One region of the Bacillus sp. M13(2017) genome, then DNA from elsewhere that is predicted to be linked to it. Evidence: riboswitches for the same ligand, from Rfam matches in the RefSeq annotation. Region 1 holds a riboswitch; each other region holds the start of a gene.

Region 1 (4,394 bases):
TTGAGATTACGTGGAGCTCATTTTTCATATTCATTCGCCTACTTTAAAATATTTTCGAATAGTTCATCGGCTGGGACGGTTTCTTTTGTCATTCCTTTGTCCTTCAGCCACTTATTTTGTTTCTCCCAAGACTCTTTTGAATCTGATAAGAATGGCTCATCTTTCGTTTCCATCTTCTCTAATAAAATTTTCATACTTTCCTTTTCAACTTCTGGCACAAGTGGGAAGTTTTCTTTTTCTTGATGATTTAATAAAATATTTAATGCTTCATCTGGATTTTTCTTCATGAAATCATAGCCTTTTTTCGTACCACGTAAGAAGGCTTGCAACGCTTCTTTATCTTTTTTCAACGTTTTATCACCTGTTACAAATACAAGCTCATGATAATTCGGTACACCATAATCTGCTGGATTAAAGTACGCTGGTTCATGACCTTCATGACGCATAACAGGTACTTCATGGTTAATGTATGCCCCTGTTACCGCATCCACTTTTTTCGTAATTAATGCTGGTACTAAATCAAAGCCAACATCGACTACTTTCACTGTATCTGGATTACCACCAGCTTCTTTTACCATCGTTTTTAAATACATCTCACTTAAAGGTGTTCCAGAATATCCCACTGTTTTCCCCTCTAAATCTTTTGGCGATTGAATGCCTGCTGACTTCAGTGATACAACATGATTTAATGGGGAACGTACGACAGCTCCAATTGATTTCACTGGAACTTGTTCGTTTGCTTTTGCCATAACAACATCTGGTTGATAATATAGGCCAACCGTTACTTTTCCTGCAGCTGCTAAAGTTAATGGGTCAGTCGGATTGGAAGGGAATTTAATATTCACCTTTACACCTTCTTCTTTAAAGTAGCCTTTTTCAATTGCTGCATAAATAAAGCTATGTACCGCATTTGGGTACCAATCAAGCATGACCGTTATTTCTTTTTCTTTTTTACTCTTATCTGATGCTGAATTACTAGAACATCCAGCAATCATTGCAATTAATAATGTAAACACAAAGATGCGCTTTAAAAATTTCATGAATACTTCCTCCAACTAATGAATTTCTTTTCTAATATGGAAATAATTACGACGAAGAAAATAGCTAATAATGATAACAATACAATAGGTGCAAATACGCCAGCTTCATCTAACTGCGTCATCATTCTCTTACTGAAATATCCAAGCCCAGCTTGTGCACCGAGCCATTCTCCAATTGCTGCTCCGATAACACTAAGCGGAACTGCAATTTTTAAAGCTGAGAAAAAATAAGGAAGAGCAGACGGCAACTTTAATTTAAGAAAAATATCTCTTTTTGTTGCTCCATATGTAACTAAGAGCTCCTCCCATTCTTTTTTCGTACTACGCAGTCCATCATACGTATTGACCGCAATTGGGAAAAACGTAATTAAAACTGTGACAACAACCTTACTCCAAATTGTGTATCCAAACCATAAAACAAATAGCGGAGCAAGCGCAGTAATCGGAATCGTTTGTGAAGCAACTAATAATGGATAAAATGCTCTCTCCATCCATGTACTCGCATTCATTAACATCGCTAGCCCTACACCTAATACGATAGAGATAACAACACCTATTAAAACGACGTATAACGTTGCAGGTAAATGAACTGTAAATAATATGTCTTTTAGTTTCCATATCTTCATTACAATCGCAGAAGGTGACGGTAAAATGTACATCTCATCTACAATTCTTGCTCCTATTTCCCACACAGCTAGTAAAATACTAGAAAGTGTAATAGCAGGAACTAATTCTTTCAATCGGTTCATCACACAAGTACCTGCCTTTGTAACATACTAAGAAGCTCATCTTTCAGCGCTAATACTTCCGGTTTATATAAATCTTTTCGTGTTCTGTTATGATCAAGCGGTACAGTCCGCTCAGTCAAAGTCGTTATCGGCTGCTGTTCCACTACTAAAACTCGGTTTGAAAGAAATAACGCTTCTTCAACATCATGAGTAATGAATAAAATTGTTTTTTCCCACTCTTGCCATTGTTCAAACAACCATTCTTGCAAAGAGGTCTTCGTTAAAGCATCCAACGCACTAAATGGTTCATCTAACAGCAATATTTCCCCGCCTGTTAATAAAGTTCGAATAAAAGATACACGTTGTCTCATACCACCAGATAAATCTTTCGGATATTTTTTCTCATACCCTTGCAAACCAAATTTATGTAACAGTTCCTTTGCCTTTACTTCTGCTTCTTTCTTCTGTACACCTTGGCACTCTAGCGGCAGGGCAGCATTCTCAATAATTGTTCTCCACGGCAAAAGCATATCTTTTTGCGGCATATATCCTACAGGATGGTGCTTTGTTTCTGTCAGTTCTATCTGTCCAGTACTTACCTTTTCTAGACCTGTAATAAGGCGAAATAAAGTACTTTTCCCACATCCACTCGGTCCGATAATACTGACAAACTCTTTCTCATGTATAGAAGCATTTAATTCATGGATGATTGGTTTCTCATCGTAATGAAAAGAAACATTATGAAACTGTAGTATGTTCTTGCTCCTCAAATCCCCACATCTCCTTACGATAGGACATATCCCAGAATAAATATTCAAATCGACTGGAATTTAAGAAAATCTCCTCTAATCTTTCTAGTTCTGTCTCAGACTTTCCCACTGCCATTTCATTTAATAAATCTATTAACCAAATACACAGATTACCGTATTCTTCCGAACTATATCCTTGAATCCACTCACCAAAAAACTCATGATCACTTGCTCCAGGAATATCATTTAAACGCTTTCCAATTTCCCAATAGCTCCACATACATGGAAGAAGCGCTGCTATTAATTCCGCAAGTGTGCCATTTTGAGATACAGACATCATGTAATTTGTATAAGCTAAATTTTTAGCAGATGGTTTCGCAGACTCTATCTCCTCTATAGAAATTCCAAGTCTTTTTGCATATTGTTTATGGATTGTCATTTCGCCATTTAATATTCCATCAATTTGTTCAGCGAACTTTCCCATTACTTGTGGATTCGTTGCTTTTACAACACCAATCGCATATAACTTTGCATAATCTAGCAGATATAAATAATCTTGAATAATATAATACTGGAATTTATCTTTTTCTAACGTGCCATCTCCCATACCTACTACAAACGGATGATTATGACTCATCTCCCAAACCGGTTGCACAGTTTCTAATAATCTATCGCAAAATTTCATTTCTCTATCCCCTTTCAATATATGTATCTAAATAAAAAACCACTTCTATATATAAGAAGTGGTTACAGCAAATAAAGTTATACATTTATTCGATGTTCCACTTCCCTTCGCTAGTATTACCTAGATCAGGTGTTGTAAGGGTTAAGGATTATTCCTCTCTCAGCAAATCAAGCACCCCTAGTGGTTTCAATATGAAATTTTCAAATAAAAAAGCCCCGTTTCTATACGCAAAGAAACGGGGACTCATTGTTAGTGTCCGAATTGCTTCCCTACGCTAGCATAATCTAGATCAGGTAATAAAAAGGATCAAAGGCTTACGGCCTACTCTCAGCTGGCAACACCAGCTCTCCTAGCAAACTATAAAATTATCACTGTCAGTATAACACCCTAATAAGACATCATCAACTTTTTTAATTTTCTTAATTATTAACAGAATATCAAATTTATACAATACATACATTCTATTTTAGAAAATAAAACCCCAATTAATTGCATAAGAAGGAATCATTATCCTCAAAAAATTTATTTTTATATTGATTTCATATTACATTTATGTGAATACACCCACTATATTATATCTTTATACTATAATAAAATTACAACTATACAACTAGAGGAGGTCTCTATTCCATGAATATGAAAGCTACTGCTTTAACAGCAACTACTGTAGCGATTGCTTCTTTACTTCCTTCTATGGGTGAAACAAATGTACAAAAAGCAAACGCTGAACAATTATCTAATATTAAAACTGGGTATGTCAAAGTCGATCAAGTAGCATTACATACAGAAGATAACGTAAAAAGCACATCAATTGATACAATTCGCTTTAATACAAAAGTGAACATCCTTAAAACAACTAATGAGTGGTATAAAGTATCTGTTCATAATAAAGTAGGTTATGTACAAAAAGATGCTATTTTACTAAAAAACAAACTTCATTCTAATGATCAATACATCGTTAATGCTAATGCATTAAACGTTCGCTCTGAACCTAATTTAGAATCTTCCATTTTAGATGTATTACCAAATGGCAAGTTTATTACCGTTCAAGAAGATCAAGGCGAATGGTATAAAATATCGCATAATGGCCAAACAGGTTACGTACAAAAAGCATTCATCTCTAATGGTTCACAACCCTTAGTAAAAGGAATCACCGTTCAAAATAATACAAAATATACTGTTGCAACACCTA
Region 2 (4,394 bases), on a different contig from region 1:
TTTTAATTGATAAAGTGAAACTTTAATTAGTCCTCACCAATCGGGCTTTTACGGACAGCCCGATTGGTGGGATAAATAAAAATTAAAAAATATAAATTCTAGTTTCATATCTTTATACTTACTAAGTTCAATTAATTTCTCAATAATTATGGTGCCATTTCCTATATATTTCCGTCTGCCGCTTAGATTTTTCTGTACTATAAATGCCAACACCTCCTAGTAACCGGTTTCTATGATGGTTAAGAAATTTCTACAAAAAAAAGCCCTGATTAGGGCTTTTTTTTCTATTTCTCCAGCAAAGCTCTCTATGAAATTGCTAATCAAAAAAGACACACTTAGATTGATGCGTCTTTTTGTGATGCCTCTTTTGTGAAATCATATAAAGCAATTGCGCCTAAAAGGACAAGTATACCTTGAGGAACATCTAGCAAAATAGTTTTCCAAATTTCTGGAATTACCCATTTGATATCTGCTGCTGTTTCAAGATATGTTTGGAAATAGCTTATTGTAAAATTAATTATCCCTAAAAACACAAACAAAGATAAACCAAATCGAATTAATTTCTTATTTGTAAACATATAACACCTCTCAAAATTCATTGGATATTCCTGCTTTTGCTTCTTTATATTTCCATATCCCTATATTTAATTTTAACACATAAAGAACTCAAAAAGATACAATATGCATATTTGCATATTGTATGAACAGCATTCCATGATGATTTAGAAATTCCCGTAAAGAAAAAGTAAATCCGTTACAATTAACAGAGCCGGTTTCTTTTCTTATTTAACTTCATACCACCAATCTTTACGTTCTTTGATTGTAAAATAAGTGTGACAGAATTTTATCCAGTTAATTCGTAGACAATTAAATGAGCTAACTTATCGATATTCTATTTCGCCATATCCGTAGCACTAATGACTTTACGCAAATTTAACAAGAAAAAATATATAGATAGGTATGATCCATACCTATCTATAACATTACTTCTATTCTTTATCCAATTACGTCTTTTACGTCTGTATCCACTGGCCACTTTTCTAATGTATAAGCCATTTCCCAAAATGAATATTCATATTGACTGCTAATAATAAAATGCTGTTTCATACGCTTGCGGTCTGCCTCTGTTACTTTTTCAGCGATAGTATCTAAACGTGTAATTTGTTCTTCAACTAGCGTACGGAACCAATCAGATCCATAAGCAGAAATCCATTCGTTATAAATTGGCTCTTCCGGCTGACACTCTTTTAAGCGTTCGCCAATTTCATAATACAACCAATAACAAGGTAAAATTGCTGCAATGATATCTCCTAAATGTCCTTCATAGGCAGCACGATACATATGTGAAGTATACGCATATGCAGTTGGCGCAGGAATAAAATTATCTTTTTCTTCTTTTGTTATCCCTAGCTTTTTAGCAAAATTCTCATGTAAAGATAACTCGGCCTCATATGTATTTTGAGCATGGTGTGCCATACGAGCTGTCGTCTCTAATTCAAGAGCTTTTGCAGCTCCTAAAGTTTGCACTCTAGCAAAATGACTCAAATAATATGAATCTTGAAGCACATAATAGCGAAAACTAGCTAAATCTAACGTTCCTTCACCAAGTTTTTTTACAAAGGGATGGTTAAAACTCGCTTCCCAAATTGAATCTACTTCTTTACGTAATGATTGTGAAAAAGTCATTTAAATCCCTCCAATAATGTATAAAATATAAGTATTTATCCACAATTATTAAAGCTGTAAAATAAAAAAACTTTCTTTACAGGCGTAAAGAAAGTGAAATTGACAGTATTTATTTACTCATTAAATAGCAACGTCTTTCCCACTTCCCTACGCTGGCATTAACCAGATCAGGTACTAAGAGTCTCAAAATCACATTTGATCTCAGCCTATAAAAGGCCCCCCTAGTGGATAAATATTTTGTTTTTATAATGTATTCATCATAGCATACTTCGTGAAACTATCAAAAGAATTCGTTATATGATTCCCTTAAAACCCTTCTTCTTTTCTAACTTTTAATGATGTTTCAATAATCATATCTAATAGTTTGCTATAACTAATTCCCGCTGCTTCTGCACTTTTTGGCAATAAACTTGATTGTGTCATCCCTGGTAATGTATTAATTTCCATTACATATGGAATTCCGTCCTTCACCATCATATCAACTCTTGCATAAACACTACATTTTAATGCTTTATAACAAGCAAGTGACGCTTTATTTACACGTTCATTAATTTCTGCTGGAAGTTCAATAACTTCCTCAACTGTACTAGTATCATCATATTTTGCATTGTAGTCAAAGAACTCGGCTGCATGTCGAATTGAAACTATAGGTAACTGTTTTCCATCCAGAATTGAACATGTAATTTCATCACCTTTTATATACTTCTCAATTACTACTTCAGAATCCCATTCGAATACAGTTTCTAGCATTGAGATCAATTCATTTTTATTATAAACGATTTTCACTCCGACACTCGATCCGCCAGAGTTTGGTTTTACTACTAATGGAAATCCTAACTTATCTAACTCATCAAGATTTAGATCCTCCATTTTTGTAAGTTCAATCCAATCTGGTGTTTCTACACCTTCATAACGTAAAATCTTTTTCGAAATATTTTTATCCATACATATACTGCTAGATAACATATTACTTCCGCTATAAGGAATCCCTAAACTCTCCAGTGTTCCTTGAACTGTCCCATCTTCTCCGTATTTTCCGTGTAACGCGAGCAACGCAAAGTCAATGTCTTTCGCTTTTTCAATTAAATCCACTTTTTCATTTAATGTAATTGGAACTATTTCATACTTATTTTTATCTAAATGAGCAATCATTTCATTCCCCGTCATAATTGAAACTTGTTTTTCAGACGATACCCCGCCCATAATAACACCGATTTTCATTTTCTCAACTCCAAATTTCATTTTTTAATGTATCACCAATTATTTTAATTCCCCGAACTATTTCTTCTTCTTTCAAGCGCGAAAATCCTAATCGGAAAGTGTTCGCTCCTTCTCCATCAGAGTAAAAAACATCTCCAGGTGAAAACGTAACGCGTTTCTCATAACACTTTTGTAAAAGTGTGCGGGCGTTCATATGCTCTTCTAGCTCTATAAATAAATGAAGTCCACCATCTCCAGTCATTCTTTTAAAAGGAATGTACTGGTTACATGTCCCGACAGCTAACTCATATTTTTTCTTATAAACAGATCTTGCCTTTTTTAAATATTTTTCAAAATATCCCTCATGTAAATATTGAAACAGAACAGCTTGATCTAGCGTAGATGTGTGAATCGTTCTTGCTCTTTTTACGCTTTCTAAATAATGAATCAGCTCTTTATCTGCAATAATCCAGCCTACACGTAAACCAGGGAAAAGTACCTTTGAAAAGCTACTAATATAAATCACATTATTGCCAGCTCCAGCAAAAGTTAATAATGGAGCTAAATGTGAACCTGAATAACGTAGTTCTTCATTAAATCCGTCCTCTATAATAGGAACGTTGTATTTTGAGAATAACCTCATCAATTCCGTTCTTTTCTCTGAACTCGTAACAATACCGGTTGGATTATGATAAGAAGGAATTAAATAAGCAAAATCAAAATCTTTTTCACGCAAGCTTTTTTCAACTTCATTCGTATCAATACCATCCTCATCCATATCAATCCCATGAACTTCAAGTCCATGTAAGCGGAAAAGCTTAAGTGCAGCGTGGTGAGTTGGATTCTCACAAATGACACGCCCGGATTTTTTTGATAAAGAAGAAAGTACAATATCCAATCCTTCTGTAAATCCATTTGTAATTAGAATATCTTTATTGGAAATGTCTACACCTTTCATTTCCATGTAATGAAGTAAATAATTCATTAACGGTCTATATCCCTTTGCATATCCGTAGTTCAATACGATGTCCCCTTCAATGGACATACGAGTAAGAAAAGCTCTTTTGAAATTTTCAACATCAAATAGCTTCTCATCCGGGGCTATACTATTAAAAACAATCATTCCTTTTTCCCAACGAACACCATGTTTCATTAAATCTAATTCATCCGCTAATGCGGTCACTGTATTAAGTTTATTTTTCCAATCTATTTCAACAGACGAAGTGTTAGATATATCCACCTTCGCAACAAAGTTCCCTTTTCCTTTAACTGCATAAATGAGTCCTTCTTGCTCTAAATCTGCATAAGCAGCGAGTACAGTGTTTCTACTCACGCTTAGTAATTCACTTAGTTCTCTTGTTGATGGAATTTTTTGATCCCCGAGCAAATGCCCTTTCATAATCATCTTCTTCAAATAATCTTTCAATTGAATATAAACGGGACGATCTTTAACAACTTTAAAATCCTTAAACAATTTCTTCCCCCCTGCAATCATTTTTGCATATTTA
Region 3 (4,394 bases), on a different contig from region 1:
AAAAGAATTGCGATTGGCGGTGAAATGTTGCCTGTAGAGGTTATTAAATTGTGGAGAGAAAGAATAGGTACAAATGTTGAAATTCATAATGTATACGGACCGACAGAATGTACTGTAGTGACGACAACCTATAAAATACCTAGTCAGTTAAATGAGGATGTTGCGAGTATTCCCATTGGTAAACCATGTGCTAATTATCAAGTTATGATTTTGGATGAGAATATGAATCTTTGTCCAATTGGTGTACCTGGTGAATTATATATAGATTCAGTAGGATTAGCAAAAGGGTATTTTAATAAACCTAATAAAACAATTGAAGCTTTTATTCCGAACCCTTTTAATCCTATAGTTAATATATATAAAACAGGTGATATCGTTAAGTTGCTAGAGGATGGAAATATAGAGTTTTTACATCGGAAAGATGATCAAGTAAAAATTAGAGGACATCGTATTGAACTAGGAGAAATCCAAAGTAAAATTTCTCAAAATCATAATATAAAAGAAAATGCTGTTTTTGCTAAGAAGAGTAAGGAAGGTAGCCAATATTTAATCGCGTTCTATACAACTTTAAATAAAAAAGAAATACCAGAATTAGTTTATCAGTTACAAGAGCAGTTACCAGATTATATGGTGCCATCTAAACTAATTTATATTAATGAATTACCACTTACACCTAATAAAAAGATTGATGTTAAAAAGTTAGCCCAGTTAGAAGAAAAGTATGAACCGCTTCGTCTACAAGAATATGTTGCACCTTCTAATAAAGCAGAGAAGCAAATAGCGAATGCTTGGGCGGAAGTATTAGGAATTTCAAAAATTGGAGTGCATGATGATTTCTTTACAATTGGTGGACACTCATTGAAAGTATTACGAGTATTAACATTGTTAAAAGAAGACTTCTCGCATTTAACAATTCAAGATTTCTTTAAAGAAAGAACGATATATGGATTAGCTCGAATTGAGCGAGAAGTAAAAGTAGAGAAAGAAGAAGTATTTCGGGAATATAAAGTAATTCACGAACCAGATACTATTACGTATGCAAACGTTTTTGAAGAAAAACAGATTTCAAATGTCTTTTTAACAGGAGCTACTGGTTATTTAGGATCACACATATTATATGAATTGCTAAGAGATACATCTGCTACTATTTATTGTTTAGTAAGACCAACCAAAGATGTGCAGCAAAGAATTATAGATACATTAACAGGCTATTTTAATGATATATGTGAAGAATGGTTACAGCGTATACAGGCCGTAGCTGGCGATCTAGGAGAAGAGTATCTTGGGATGAGCGAAGAAGAATTTATGTTCATCAGTTCTAAGATGGATACGATAATTCATTGCGGTGCAGATGTAAGACATTTTGGAGATGTAAAACAATTTGAAAATATAAATGTACAAGGGACTAGCCGTATGCTAGCATTAGCGGAAAAAGGCGCTACATTCCATTTTATTTCTACAATTGGTATCCCGTTAGAATTAGCGGTAGATCAATGGGATACATACATGAAAACTGGTGATTTTAATTACAGTGTAGACTTAGAGAATGTATATTCAAATAGTAAACTACAAGCGGAAAACATTGTTCGTGAAGCAATGAAAAATGGTTTGCGTGGAAATATTTATCGTGCAGGTAATTTAGCATGTCATTCAGAAACAGGTTCGTTCCAACAAAATATTGAAGGAAACGCATTTTATCGTCTTATTAAAACAATGCTATTAATTGGGAAAGCACCAAATGTGAAGTGGAAAGTTGATTTCACACCAATTGATTTTGCTAGTAAATCAATTGTATCGTATTTACAAGATGCGCAAATTGTAGGAGAGACGTTACATATTTGTCATCCACATCAAATTGAGTTTGAACAATTTATACAGCTAATTGGAGAGTGTGGATACAATCTTGAAATGGTTCCACTTTCAGAATATGAAAATGCCGGACTGGAATTAGCAAAGGGAAATGAAGTAATAGCAGAGTTAATTGCTTCTCAAGTTGCAGGAGATGGAGCACAGCAATCTGAAATTGTAATGGGTACGCGTAGAACGAATGAATGGATTAAGAAAAAAGAATTGAAAGTACCAGCAATTAATAAAGAATTTATACAGCAGTTATTAGCTTATGGTGAAAAAGTTGGATATTTTCCAAAAATAATGAAATGATTATGCATGCTTTTGTTTGTTCAATAAAATAAATCATGCTACAATGAAAACGAATTAAGGACCGGGGAGCCAATTGGCTGAGAGGATGTAAGTAAACATCGACCCTCAACCTGATCTGGATAATGCCAGCGTAGGGAGTTACTTAAAGTGATGTAGCATATGTTATTCTATAATAACTTGCATACAAGGCTTTCCTACGCAGTAGGAAAGCCTTTTCTTATTTTTGAAATTTAATTTTATAAGGGGGATTTTATTATGTCACAACAAGTTACAATGTCATTTTCAGTAGTACCACAAGCGAAAACGAAAGATGTATATTCTGTTGTCGATAAAGCAATTGAAGTTGTGCAACAATCGGGAGTTCGTTATGAAGTAGGGGCAATGGAAACAACTTTGGAAGGAGAATTAGATGTACTTCTTGATGTCGTTAAACGTGCACAACAAGCTTGCGTCGATGCTGGAGCAGAAGAAGTGATTACTTCTATTAAAATCCATTATCGTCCAAGCACTGGTGTAACGATAGATGAAAAGGTTTGGAAGTACCGTGATGAATATGCAAAACCAGAAGCAATCTAAACTTATTACAACTATTTGGCTTATCCTTCTCATTGCGATATGGGAAGGATCTGTTTCATTATTTAAAATCGAACCGTGGATTTTACCAAAGCCTTCTGCCATTGTTCAAGAATTAATTGGGATGAAAGATTTACTATTACCAAATACGATGCAAACACTGCAGGAAGTTATAATTGGACTATTCTTTGCAATTTTATTGGGGACGAGCATCGCAATTATTATGGACGTTATACCGTTATTTCGTATTTTAATAAATCCATTGCTCGTTATTTCGCAAACAATTCCAATTGTTGTACTTGCACCGCTATTTATTATTTGGTTTGGATATGGGATGTTGCCGAAAGTAATGGTCGTAATACTCGTTTGTTTCTTCCCAATTGCGCTTAGTATTTTAGAAGGTTTTCAAACAGTAGATAAAAATATGCTGAAACTGTTACAAACAATGAAGGCGACGAAATGGCAAGTTTACCAGAAAGTAAAATTTCCAGCAGTGCTCCCATACTTTTTCTCAGGTTTAAAAATTGCAGTTACATATAGCGTAATGGGGGCAATTATCGGAGAATGGCTCGGTGCAAGTGAAGGATTAGGCGTTATGCTTACGAGGGCTACAAAATCCTTTTTGACTGCCCGAGTATTTGGTGTTGCAGCAATCATCGTTATGGTGACATTGTGCCTGTATTTTATCGTAGAGTTTATGGCAAGAATAACAGCACCATGGATATATAGAAAGGACGGCAGAAAATGAAAAAAGGTTTGAAAGTTATGTTAGCTGCCTTAGTAGCGGTAGGCGTGGCTGGATGTAATCCGGCGAAGAAAGAAGAAAGTAAAAGTAAAGATCAAAAAGTAAAAGTAGTATTAGATTGGTTTCCAAATACGAATCATACTGGCTTATATGTAGCACAAACGAAAGATTATTACAAAAAGCAAGGATTAGATGTAGAAATTATTCAACCGGGTGACAATGTAACAGCAGAGCAAATGATAGCATCAGGAAAAGCTGACTTCGCAATAAGCGCACAAGAAAATGTAACGTTGGCTCGTGTGGAAGGGATTCCTGTTGTATCTGTCGGAGCGATTATTCAGCATAACACTTCAGCATTTGCATCACTTAAGAAAGATAATATGACGTCACCGAAAGATTTTGAAGGTAAACGTTACGGCGGCTGGGGAGGACCAGCAGAAGAAGCGACATTAAAGACGATTATGGATAAGCATCAAGCTGATTTTAATAAAGTTGAAAAAATCATCTTAGGACAAACCGATTTCTTTAAATCAATCGGCCGTGATGCAGACTTTGAATGGATTTATTACGGATGGGATGGAATTGAAGCGAAGCGCCAAGGAAAAGAGTTAAATACGATTATGGTAAAAGACTTAGACCCAGCGCTTGATTTCTATAGTCCTGTTATTATTACGAGTGAAAAACATACGAAGCAAGATAAAGACTTTGTGAAAAAGTTTATGAGTGCAACAACAGAAGGTTATAATTTTGCAATTAAGGAACCGAAAGAAGCTGCTGATATTTTAATTAAAGCTGTTCCAGATGTAAATAAAGATTTAGTTCAAGAAAGCCAAAAATGGTTAAGTACGAAGTATCAAGATGATGCTAAAGCATGGGGAGTACAGAAGGAAGAAATTTGGACGAATTACATGAATTT
Region 4 (4,394 bases), on a different contig from region 1:
GCTTTACGAACAAATCCCTTACCTTTCTCCCACGTGCTTAGCCATAACGTTTTCGCTTGTGGCACGCGGTAAGGAGGTAGTTCAATGACGAAAATAGACTTTTCCGCTTTTAAAATGGTAAGAGACATAATTTTTGTAACTAATAATGCAAGAACAATACCTGCAACATATAAAGAAAACACAACAGTTGCCTGACTATGAGGGAAGAATACTCCCGCAAATAATGCGTATACAGGTAAACGTGCCGAACAAGACATAAATGGTGTTACAAGAACTGTAAGTAAACGTTCTTTTTCTTGTTCAATCGTTCTCGCTGCCATAATACCTGGAACATTACATCCAAAACCGATAATCATCGGAATGAATGCTTTTCCATTTAAACCGAAGAACTCCATAATTCTATCCATAACAACTGCAATTCGCGCCATATATCCTGAGTCTTCTAATAATGAAATGAAAAAGAATAGTGCAAAGATTTGTGGAACGAATACTAATACCGCACCAACACCGGCAATAATACCTTCTGTAACGAGTGCTTGAATAAAATCAGAAGCTCCGACACTTGTAAGTCCAGCTGTCACCCAATCCGTAAGCTGGCCACCAAAAAACTCATCTAACATATCCGATAAAGGTGTACCAATCCACGTAAACGTAACCTGAAAAATAAAAAACATAACTGCTAAAAAGATTGGAAGTCCTAAAATTTTATGTGTAATTAATCTATCAATTTTTTCTGAAAAAGGAATTTTTCCTTCTTTCTCATGCTTCATAACATTTGTTTTTAACTTTTCAATATACGCTTCACGAGTTTTGTAAATGTGCTCTTCCAACGTACAATCAAGTTTTTCTTCTAAGCGAGATCGAATGGCTGCAAGTTCCTTATAAATTGGTAATGCTTTCATCTCTTTTTCTACTACTTCGTTATTGCTTAAAAATTGAAGAGCTAACCATCTCGGATGCTCGTAATTCGCTTTCTCTAAAAGAGAAATTACTCCTCCAATTCCTTCATCCATTCGTACACCATATGAAATAATGAATGGCTTTTTCGCATTTTTGTCATTTTCTTTAAGCGTCGCAAGTAGTTCTTCACAACCTTTTCCGCTTCTTGCAACGACAGGAACGACTGTTACACCTAATAGTTCTGATAATCGTTTAACATCAATTACAATGCCTCTTTGCTTCGCCACATCAATCATATTTAAACCAATTGAAACGGGCTTACCAAATTCAAGTAATTGCAACGTTAAATGCATATTTCGTTCAAACTGCGAAGAATCCACAATATTTAACATATGCTGAAATTCTTCTGTTAATAGAAAGTTTGTTACAACACCTTCATCACGTGAAACTGGATTTAAATCATAGACACCTGGTAAATCAATTAATGTTCCTTGCTTATCTTTTAATTTACCAACCTTCTTTTCTACTGTTACACCGCTCCAGTTTCCTACATACTCATAAGAACCAGTAAGTGCATTAAATAATGATGTTTTCCCTGTATTCGGATTCCCTAGCAAAGCTACCTTATTCACGCTAATTCCACCTTTATCATTTTCGCGTCACAATGACGAATACTAATTAACTGTCCACGACACTCCAATGTACAAGGACCTTTGAACATCGCTTTTTGCTTCATGCGAAGTTCGCTTCCTTCAGAAAGACCAAAAGCAGCCAGTCTTCTCTTTAGTAACTGATCTAACGACTGAATACTTTTTACTAACACTTTCTCACCAATTTTAATATCTACTAAGCTCATAACCTTCCCCCTCCGAAGAGAATGATAATTATTTTCAAAAGAATTATAGCACACTCTATTTCTTGAGCACTATACCCTTTGACTTCATATTTATTAACATTTCTCTACAATTTTATTTCAATTATTGTCATAATAGATTCGTTTGCCATTCTCATCCATTTCGCTTACAATAAACAATAACAAATAAAGAATTTCGTTATCACAGGGGGAGCCATGCCGCTGAGAGGGAACACTTCGTTCCGACCCTTCGAACCTGTTAGTTAATGCTAACGCAGGGATTGTGCAAACGTCCGAAATACATACCTCTTTTTTATTTACGTATTTCGTATCCTCCTATGATATCTATTCTTTTTTGTACAACTTGGATTTAGGGGGAGACAACATGCGTAACACCAATTTACAAGCGATGATCGAATCTGCTATTCTTGCAGCCTTCGCCATGATCATCGACATTTTACCATTATCAATTAAACTTCCAACAGGCGGTTCCATTTCATTTGCTATGATTCCTATTTTTATTATTGCTTACCGCTGGGGCTTTAAATCAGCTTTCTTAGGCGGTTTAGTTTGGGGACTATTACAAATTGTCGTGGGAGATGCTTACATTTTAACACCTGTTCAAGCATTCATTGAGTACTTCATTGCCTTTGCTTTTATTGGATTTGCTGGCTTATTCTATCGTCCAATTCAAAAAGCACTTTTAACATCTAATGAAAATAGCTTAGAACAATCAAATTTAGGTAGCCGTAAAGACAAACCTTCATCAAAACAAAACCAGGGTAAGAAAGTCCTTGCTTATATTATCCTTGCTACATTTATCGGTAGCTTTGCTCGCTATTTCTGCCACTTTATTGCTGGCATTATTTTCTGGGGACAATATGCACCGAAAGGTCAATCAGCTGTGTTATATTCATTAATCGTAAACGGCAGTACAATGCTCGGTTCTTTTATTTTATGTACAGTTTTACTTATATTTTTATTCCTTACTTCACCACGATTATTCAAAAGCATCAATGCTTATCAAATAAATGCAAACAAAAAGGGCGCTTAATGAGCGCTCTTTTTTCATATCGTAATATCAATTAAAAATACAATAAATGCGCAAAAGAAAATAAATACCATCATACTTAGCCAATTGCTATGCACGGTTCATCGACTCCTTACATAACCTCATATTCTAAACAAATTATACTGATTAAAAATAAAGATTAGGTAAAGATAATATGAAAATAAATTAAAAAAACGTAGATAATATGATCTACGCTTTTTTCGGTAAATAGAAATAAAATAACACACCATTTTCTGTATTTTTTACCCCATATTCAGCATCATGTAGTTCTAAAATGTTCTTTGAAATGGCAAGCCCAAGCCCCGTCCCACCTTGTGAACGCTGACGAGCTGTATCCACGCGATAAAAACGATCCCAAATTTTATCTAATTGTTCTTCTTCAATGTGAGTACCTTTATTTTCAATACACACTTTTATACGATCCTTCTCATCTATTGTAGAAATAATAATATCCTCTTTATTTGGTGTGTAGCGTATGGCATTCGTAATAAAGTTCACGATGACTTGTTCAATCCGGCCTTGATTTGCAATTACTTCAAATGAACATATATTTTTATGAACATGAAGTTCTTTTTTCTCTATTTCCACAGATAGATGTTCACATATATCTTCAATTACTGTATCAATATAAAACGAAGCCTTTTTCATTTTATATGTACCAGATTCAAATTTAGCTAGCTCAAGCATATCCAAAATTAACGTATCCATTTTGTCTACTTCTCTCTCCATTGCCTGAAAATAATACTCTTTTTTATGTTCAGCTACCCCGTCTTTTAAAATAGAAATACAGCTTTTCATAATACTTAGCGGTGTTTTTAATTCATGTGAAACACCAGAAATGAATTCTTTTCGCGTCTTTTCTAACTTTCTTTCCTTTTCAATATCTTCTTCTAACTGTCCAATATGCGAATGGAGTTTATTTGATAGCACATTAATATTTTTTGATAAATCCCCAATTTCATCTTTTGAAGTAATCGGTATTTTTTCTGTGAAGTCTAAATGCGCTATTTTCTTCGTTGTATCATTTATTTTCAATAATGGCTTTGCAATTTGTTTTGAGTAATAGAACGAAGCTAAAAAAATAAGAACGACTACAAATGCAATGATATAGATATAATAATCTTGCACCATTTGTACAGCCTCATCTACGGGCTGTAAAGAAGCCATCGCATAAATATATGTTACTGATCCGCCTTTTTCTTTTATCGGCTTAATTAATAATTTATATTTTATATCATTCTTTTCATAGTCCATTGTTTGTATTGCATATTGTATATGCTTGCTCTCTTTTAATAATAAATCCGTTTGAAATTCTTTTATGTTATCTAAAAAGATGCTATTTTTATAAATTTGATTTATAGGACCTGTTACATCAGGAAGCTGAACTTTCGTAACACGCCCACCTATGTAAGCATCTAATTCTTGAGCAGATTCTTTCTGGACAGCTGGTTTCTTTTCCTTAGCAAGTTGTTCTTCGGCTGCTCTCTTTTTCTCCTCATTTAATTTCATTTTCTCCTGAAACGCTTTTTCTAACGGTTTATTAGATCCACTTAAATTTTGCTTGCCTAA

Evidence for each region. Region 1 has a riboswitch for thiamine pyrophosphate ahead of tenA (thiaminase II). Riboswitches for the same ligand answer to the same signal wherever they lie in the genome.
Region 2: another riboswitch for thiamine pyrophosphate. It lies ahead of tenA (thiaminase II); the one in region 1 lies ahead of tenA (thiaminase II).
Region 3: another riboswitch for thiamine pyrophosphate. It lies ahead of CGQ22_RS19930 (MTH1187 family thiamine-binding protein); the one in region 1 lies ahead of tenA (thiaminase II).
Region 4: another riboswitch for thiamine pyrophosphate. It lies ahead of thiT (energy-coupled thiamine transporter ThiT); the one in region 1 lies ahead of tenA (thiaminase II).

What each region holds. Positions count from the first base shown of each region.
Region 1 covers NZ_KZ268518.1:5,340-9,733, reverse strand. Annotated here, with positions in the region: gene tenI (thiazole tautomerase TenI) at 1-28, opposite strand, end outside; gene CGQ22_RS27605 (ABC transporter substrate-binding protein) at 39-1,040, opposite strand; gene CGQ22_RS27600 (ABC transporter permease) at 1,037-1,789, opposite strand; gene CGQ22_RS27595 (ABC transporter ATP-binding protein) at 1,789-2,538, opposite strand; gene tenA (thiaminase II) at 2,507-3,202, opposite strand; TPP riboswitch at 3,288-3,391, opposite strand; TPP riboswitch at 3,452-3,563, opposite strand; gene CGQ22_RS27585 (SH3 domain-containing protein) at 3,833-4,394, shown strand, end outside.
Region 2 covers NZ_KZ268519.1:33,465-37,858, forward strand. Annotated here, with positions in the region: gene CGQ22_RS28200 (DUF3937 domain-containing protein) at 336-599, opposite strand; gene tenA (thiaminase II) at 997-1,686, opposite strand; TPP riboswitch at 1,814-1,919, opposite strand; gene CGQ22_RS28210 (D-alanine--D-alanine ligase) at 1,993-2,907, opposite strand; gene pdxR (MocR-like pyridoxine biosynthesis transcription factor PdxR) at 2,912-4,360, opposite strand.
Region 3 covers NZ_KZ268508.1:112,864-117,257, forward strand. Annotated here, with positions in the region: gene CGQ22_RS19925 (non-ribosomal peptide synthetase family protein) at 1-2,160, shown strand, start outside; TPP riboswitch at 2,213-2,314, shown strand; gene CGQ22_RS19930 (MTH1187 family thiamine-binding protein) at 2,416-2,736, shown strand; gene CGQ22_RS19935 (ABC transporter permease) at 2,708-3,481, shown strand; gene CGQ22_RS19940 (ABC transporter substrate-binding protein) at 3,478-4,394, shown strand, end outside.
Region 4 covers NZ_KZ268500.1:62,145-66,538, reverse strand. Annotated here, with positions in the region: gene feoB (ferrous iron transport protein B) at 1-1,532, opposite strand, end outside; gene CGQ22_RS00440 (FeoA family protein) at 1,529-1,756, opposite strand; TPP riboswitch at 1,951-2,052, shown strand; gene thiT (energy-coupled thiamine transporter ThiT) at 2,139-2,807, shown strand; gene CGQ22_RS00430 (sensor histidine kinase) at 3,015-4,394, opposite strand, start outside.